2 regions of the Streptomyces sp. NPDC029139 genome follow, and region 1 is predicted to be linked to the other one. Evidence: riboswitches for the same ligand, from Rfam matches in the RefSeq annotation. Region 1 holds a riboswitch; the other holds the start of a gene.

Region 1 (3,365 bases):
CCGGGAAGAACCCTGCTGCTACCAGGAGCTGGCCCCGCTGCCGGACTTCGAGGGCAACCGGGTGGTGCTCGGCGCCTGGGTCGTCGAGGACGAGGCCGCGGGGCTCGGCATCCGGGAGTCGGCGGGCCTGATCACCGACGAGTACGCCCGCTTCCTGCCGCACGTCATCCTGTGACGTGAACGGAGCCGGTGTCCGGGGCGGGCGGAGCGCGCGCCCCGGACACCGGCTCACCCGGTCAGTCCGACAGCACCGCCCGCAGCTGCTCCAGGCCCCAGTCCAGATCCTCCTTGCCGATCACCAGCGGCGGTGCGATCCGGATCGTCGAACCGTGCGTGTCCTTCACCAGCACACCCCGGTCCATCAGCTTCTCGGAGATCTCCCGGCCCGTACCCCGGGACGGCACGATGTCCACGCCGGCCCACAGCCCCCGCCCCCGCACCGCCTCGACGGCTCCTCCGCCCACCAGCAGCCCCAGTTCGGCGTGCAGATGCTCGCCCAGCTCGGTCGCCCGCTGCTGGTACTCCCCGGTCCGCAGCATCGCGATCACCTCCAGCGCCACCGCGCACGCCAGCGGGTTCCCGCCGAACGTCGAGCCGTGCTCGCCCGGCCGGAACACACCGAGCACCTCACGGTCGGCGACCACCGCCGAGACCGGGACGACACCGCCGCCCAGCGCCTTGCCCAGGATGTACACGTCCGGCACCACGCCCTCGTGCTCGCAGGCGAACGTCCGCCCCGTCCGGCCGAGACCCGACTGGATCTCGTCCGCCATGAACAGCACGTTTCGCTCGCGGGTCAACTCCCGCACCCCGCGCAGATATCCGGCGGGCGGGACGAGGACCCCCGCCTCGCCCTGGATCGGCTCCAGGAGCACCGCCACGGTGTGCGCGGTGACCGCGGCGTCCATCGCCGTCAGATCGCCGTACGGGACGATCTCGAACCCCGGCGTGTACGGGCCGTAGTGGTCCCGCGCCTCGTGATCCGTGGAGAAGCTGACGATCGTCGTCGTACGGCCGTGGAAGTTGTTCGCCGCGACCACGATCTTCGCGTGCCCGTCCGGCACGCCCTTGACCTCGTACCCCCACTTCCGCGCGGTCTTCACGGCCGTCTCGACCGCCTCCGCGCCCGTGTTCATCGGCAGGACCATCTCCTTGCCGCACAGCTCCGCGAGCCGCGTGCAGAACTCCGCGAACCGGTCGTGGTGGAACGCCCTCGACGTGAGCGTCACCCGCTCCAGCTGCGCCCGAGCGGCGTCGATCAGCCTCCGGTTGCCGTGCCCGAAGTTGAGGGCCGAGTACCCGGCGAGCATGTCGAGGTAGCGGCGGCCCTCGACATCGGTCATCCATGCCCCGTCCGCCGAGGCGACGACGAGGGGCAGGGGGTGGTAGTTGTGAGCGCTGTGCGCCTCCGCGGAAGCGATCGCGTCTTGCGTTCTCGACACGGGATCTCCGTTCGTCCTGCGGCCTGGGGCGGGTGTGGCCCCTTTTTCTATCGTCGCTCGGATGCCGGACGAGGAAACCTGGGTGACGGCGCGCCCGCTAGGCTGGAAACACGCGCGGCGACTGGCGTACGGGGAAGCGACCCCGGGGGAGCCGCGCGCGGCAGACCACACGAGGTGCCGCCCGCCTGGGCACCACGGGATCCCGAACGTCCCGTGTGGGTGCCGCCCGCCCCCTGCCTTCGGCGGGTGAGCCCCCAGCTCGCACCACGGGAATCCGAGAGGTCCCGTGTGGCGCAGGCCGGAATCCGCGTCGCGCCCCGGGATCCGCCGATACGCCCGGAGGAACGCCATGAACGCCACCCCGCACGCCGCGGATCTTCCCGCCCACCACGCTGCCGATCTCCCCGGCCACAATGCTGCCGATCTTCCCGCCCACCACCCGGCGCTGGCCGCCACCGACCCCGAACTCGCCGCGCTCGTCGGCGCCGAGGAGCGCCTGCAGGCCGAGACCCTGCGGCTGATCCCCAGCGAGAACTACGTGTCCCAGGCCGTCCTCGAAGCCTCCGGCACCGTCCTGCAGAACAAGTACAGCGAGGGCTACCCCGGCCGCCGGTACTACGAGGGCCAGCAGAACATCGACCAGGTCGAGACCCTCGCCGTCGAGCGCGCCAAGGCCCTCTTCGGCGTCGACCACGCCAACGTCCAGCCCTACTCCGGCTCCCCGGCCAACCTCGCCGTCTACCTCGCCTTCGCCGAGCCCGGCGACACCGTGATGGGCATGGCCCTGCCGATGGGCGGCCACCTCACCCACGGCTGGGGCGTCTCCGCGACCGGCACGTGGTTCCGGGGCGTGCAGTACGGCGTACGCCGGGACACGGGGCTCATCGACTTCGACGAGGTCCGGGAGCTCGCCCTCAAGGAGCGGCCCAAGGTGATCTTCTGCGGCGGCACCGCACTGCCCCGCACGATGGACTTCGCCGCCTTCGGCGAGATCGCCCGCGAGTGCGGGGCCGTGCTCGTCGCCGACGTCGCCCACATCGCCGGCCTGATCGCCGGCGGCGCCCACCCCTCCCCGGTCCCGCACGTCGACGTCATCTCGACCACCACCCACAAGACCCTGCGCGGCCCGCGCGGCGCCATGCTGATGTCCCGCGAGGAACACGCCAAGGCCCTCGACAAGGCCGTCTTCCCCGGCCTCCAGGGCGGCCCGCACAACCAGACCACCGCCGCGATCGCCGTCGCCCTGCGCGAGGCGGCCCAGCCCTCCTTCCGCGACTACGCCCACGCGGTCGTCGCCAACGCCAAGGCCCTCGCCGAGGCGCTCCTCGCCCGCGGCTTCGACCTGGTCTCCGGCGGCACCGACAACCACCTGATCCTGATGGACCTCACCCCCAAGGAGGTCCCGGGCAAGATCGCCGCGAAGGCCCTCGACCGGGCCGGGATCGTCGTCAACTACAACACCGTCCCGTACGACCCCCGGAAGCCCTTCGACCCCTCCGGCGTCCGCATCGGCACCCCTTCCCTCACCTCCCGCGGTCTCGGTACGGAACACATGGCGCAGGTCGCCGACTGGATCGACCGCGGTGTCGCCGCGGCCGGCTCGGGCGACGAGGACGCGCTCCGCACGATCCGCGCCGAGGTCGCCGACCTGATGGCGTCCTTCCCGGCCCCGGGCCTCCCAGCCTGATCCCGCGCGGGGGCTCGGCCCGCCGACTCGGCGTCTCGGCGACGGGGCGGGCCTTCTCCGGGGACGGCCCACCCTCCGGGCGCGGGGCCAGGGCTCCCGCGTTCCTCGTCCGGAGAAGCGCGGGGCCACCCCGCCGCGCGTGGCGAGGAACCCGCACCTCCCGCTCGCGACCGTCATCGGCTCCGACCGCCCGCCGGCGGGCCGGCGCCGCACCACCGAGCGCGTGTGTTCCTCGT
Region 2 (3,365 bases), on a different contig from region 1:
CGGTACCGGGTGCGGCGTAACGGGTCATGGACATGGCCTCCCTCGGGACCGCGCCGGCCGTCCCTGGCCGGCGCTCACCGCCGAGTCTGCGCGGCCCTACGTTGCAAGTCCGTTGCGCCCGCCGACAGTTCCGCGTCCAGGGTCCGCAGCCGGGCCAGCACGGGGGGCAGCCCGGAAGCCGGCACCACCTCGGACAGCGCCCGCCACATCTCCACGTCGTCCTCGCCCCACGCGCTGTACGTCCAGTCCGCGAGCAGCCCGGGGTCGCCCCGGTCCACCAGCGCCGCCCGCAGGCGGTCCGCGAGCCGCTCGCGCAGCCGTACGACCCCCGGCGCGCGCGAACCGGGCAGGAGCGGCCCCGCGTACGCGCCGACCGCCGCCGACAGCGCGCCCGAGCCGAGCCTCCGGTCCACCGTGCCGAAGTCCGTGTCCACCACCGCGCCGAGCCGGTACGGTCGCGAGCGCAGCAGGTCCCCGCCGAGCAGCCCGCGCAGCCGGGACAGCTCCGCCCGCAGCGTGACCGGGGTGACCGACTCGTCCTCGTACAGCAGCGTGAGGAGTTCGTCGCCGCTCACCCCGTCCGGGCGGTGGGCGAGGACGACCAGGATCTCGCTGTGCCGCCGGCTCAGACGCAGCCGGCGGCCGGCCAGACCGAGCAGCGCCTCGTCCCGGCCGAGCGCGGTCAGCCGGACCCCGTCCCCGGCCGGCGCGGGCGCGAGCAGGGCAAGGTGGGACTCGGCCGCCCGCGCCACCGCCTGCACGAACGCCAGGCTGTGCGGATGGGCCAGCCGGTCCCCGCCGGTGATGTCGACCGCACCGAGCAGGCGGCCGGTGTGCGGATCGTGGACCGGCGCCGCGGCGCAGGTCCACGCCTGCACAGGCCGCTGGAAGTGCTCGGCGCCGAACACCTGCACCGGTCGGTCCACGGCGATCGCGGTGCCCGGCGCGTTCGTCCCTGCCACCGACTCCGACCAACGCGCCCCGGCGACGAAGTTCATCGCACGGGCCCGTCGCAGGGTCCCGGGGTGGCCCTCCACCCACAGCATCCGCCCCGCCGCGTCGCAGACCGCGAGCAAGTGCTCGCCATCGGTCGCGTACGCGCCCACCAGCTCCCGGATCACCGGCATGGCGGCGGCCAGCGGATGCTCCTCGCGGTGCCCGGCGAGCTCCTCGTCGGCCAGTTCCACGCAGGCCGCGCCGTCCGGGCTCACCCGGGCCCGGGCCGAGCGCCGCCAGGAGTCGGCGACCAGCGGGCGTACCGGGAGGAGCGGTAGGCGGGCTCCGCCGGTGAAGGCATCGTGCGCCCGCCGCAGCGCTCCCGCGTCAGGCTCCGAGTTCGCCCACGCATCGATCAACTCGGCCTCCCCGTCGAGGTCCACCGTTTCCGTCCGTGGTCATGGCCGTCATCGTCGTCCGCGCGGAGGCCGCCCACAACCGTCCGGACCGGGCGGCGGACGCGCACTGTCCGGATCCAGGACCCCGCGTGCCGCAGGGCCTCACGTAGAGTGGGGCCCGGGCCGTGACTGGCGCTTGAGGTGGATCACCACCGGGGAGCGGCCCGGCGGACTCCACGCACCCGCGCGGACCCGCCGCCGCCGTGCGCCTGGGCGATCACCTGTCTCCACCACGCCCAGGAGTGGCCCATGTCCACCAGCACCGCTTCCCTCATGGACGGCACCGCGCTCGCTCGACGCACGGTCGGGGAGACCGCCGCCCGCGCCGCCGAGATCACCCGCCGCACCGGCGTCACGCCCTGTCTCGCCACGGTGCTCGTCGGCTCCGACCCGGCCTCCGTGACGTACGTGAAGATGAAGCAGAACCGCTGCGCGAAGGCCGGAATCCGTTCCCGGCACGTGGAGCTGCCCGCCTCCACGACCACCGAGGAGCTCGTCGCCGCGATCACCGCGCTCTCCAAGGACCCCGAGGTCCACGGCATCCTGCTCCAGCACCCCGTCGGACCGCACATCGACGAACGCGCCGCCTTCGAGGCGATCGCCCCGGAGAAGGACGTCGACGGCGTCACCATGACCTCCTTCGCCGCCATGGGCTTCGGCCTTCCCGGCTTCGTCTCCTGCACGCCCGGCGGCATCATGCGCCTGCTCGACGCGTACGACGTCGACCCGAGCGGCAAGCGCGCCGTCGTCGTCGGCCGCTCCGCGATCCTCGGCAAGCCGGCCGGCCTGCTCCTGCTCGGTCGCGACGCCACCGTCACGTACTGCCACTCGCGCACCACCGAACTCTCCTCCATCGTGCGGGAGGCCGACATCCTCGTGGCCGCCGTCGGCAGGCCCCGTTTCATCAAGGGCGAGGACATCAAGCCCGGCGCGGTCGTGATGGACGCCGGCTACAACCCGGGCAACATCGGTGACGTCGACTTCGAGACCGCCGCCGAGCGCGCCTCGCTGATCACGCCCGTACCCGGCGGCGTGGGCCCGATGACCATCGCCGTGCTCCTCGCGCAGACCGTCGAGGGTGCGGAGCGCCAGCTCGGCCTGTAGGCGGCGTCTTTTTCGGCCCTGGCGGGCCTGGGGAGGTCCCGTGCACCAGATCCCGCTCACTGATCCGGCCCGATCGACAAGACACCCGGTAGCACACGGATGGGGCCGCGCGCGCGGCATGCGAGAACGAGTCGGTCACGGTTCCGTACACAATGTGCCGCAACGTAGCCCCGGGGTGCGAGAGCTGACGGGCCATGAGCGACCCTGGGCATCATGTCCACGCTCTTCGCCGACCTGTTGTCGCCGCTACGGCACCTCGTCGTGCCCGTCCTGCTCGTGGTGGCCGCCCTCGTGGCCGGCAGCTGCCACGCGGGCGGGAACGCGGGCCGGTTCTCGGCGGCGCCGGCGGACTCGGCGGACGGTACGACCGGGCCGACCGCCGAGCCCGGGGACCGGCAGCTCGCCCCCCAGGGCGGGGAGCCCGCGGAGGATCCCGCTCCCCGCGCCGGCTCCCAGGCCCCCACCTCGACCGGCCCGGCGGCGCCCGCCACTGCCGCTCCCGCTCCGGCGCCCGCCGCCACCACTCCCGGACCGGCCACGTCCGTGCCGTTCCAGCGGCTCCGGCCGGGGGAGTGCTTCGACATCGACCGGGAGGCGCCGGGCACGGTCGTACGGCGCCGCTGCGGCCGGCCGCACGACGCCCAACTCGTCGCCGTGCTCCGGCTCACCGGCGAGCACCGCACCGACCGGGACGTACGCGAGGGGGCCGCGGCGCTCTGCCGCGAGCCGCTGCGCCGCAAGGCCGCGGAGCAGCCGTACGGTACGCGCTGGACCACCTTCGTCCAGTACCCCTACCGCAGCGGCTACCTCCTCGGCTCCGACACCGTGGCCTGCAGCCTCGCCGCGTACACCCCCGACGCCGGCGCG

Evidence for each region. A riboswitch is a leader RNA that binds a small molecule or an ion and turns the genes downstream of it on or off. The one in region 1 is predicted to bind ZMP and ZTP.
Region 2: it holds a riboswitch for ZMP and ZTP, as region 1 does, so the genes downstream of both, ACZ4VW_RS16970 (bifunctional 5,10-methylenetetrahydrofolate dehydrogenase/5,10-methenyltetrahydrofolate cyclohydrolase) here and ACZ4VW_RS03325 (serine hydroxymethyltransferase) in region 1, are expected to answer to the same signal.

The regions. Positions count from the first base shown of each region.
Region 1 covers NZ_JBVHWN010000001.1:731,186-734,550, reverse strand. The annotation lists gene ACZ4VW_RS03335 (glutathionylspermidine synthase family protein) at 1-175, shown strand, start outside; gene rocD (ornithine--oxo-acid transaminase) at 237-1,442, opposite strand; ZMP/ZTP riboswitch at 1,550-1,640, shown strand; gene ACZ4VW_RS03325 (serine hydroxymethyltransferase) at 1,792-3,129, shown strand.
Region 2 covers NZ_JBVHWN010000006.1:249,456-252,820, forward strand. The annotation lists gene exaC (acetaldehyde dehydrogenase ExaC) at 1-28, opposite strand, end outside; gene ACZ4VW_RS16965 (GAF domain-containing protein) at 75-1,379, opposite strand; ZMP/ZTP riboswitch at 1,510-1,616, shown strand; gene ACZ4VW_RS16970 (bifunctional 5,10-methylenetetrahydrofolate dehydrogenase/5,10-methenyltetrahydrofolate cyclohydrolase) at 1,644-2,498, shown strand; gene ACZ4VW_RS16975 (hypothetical protein) at 2,712-3,365, shown strand, end outside.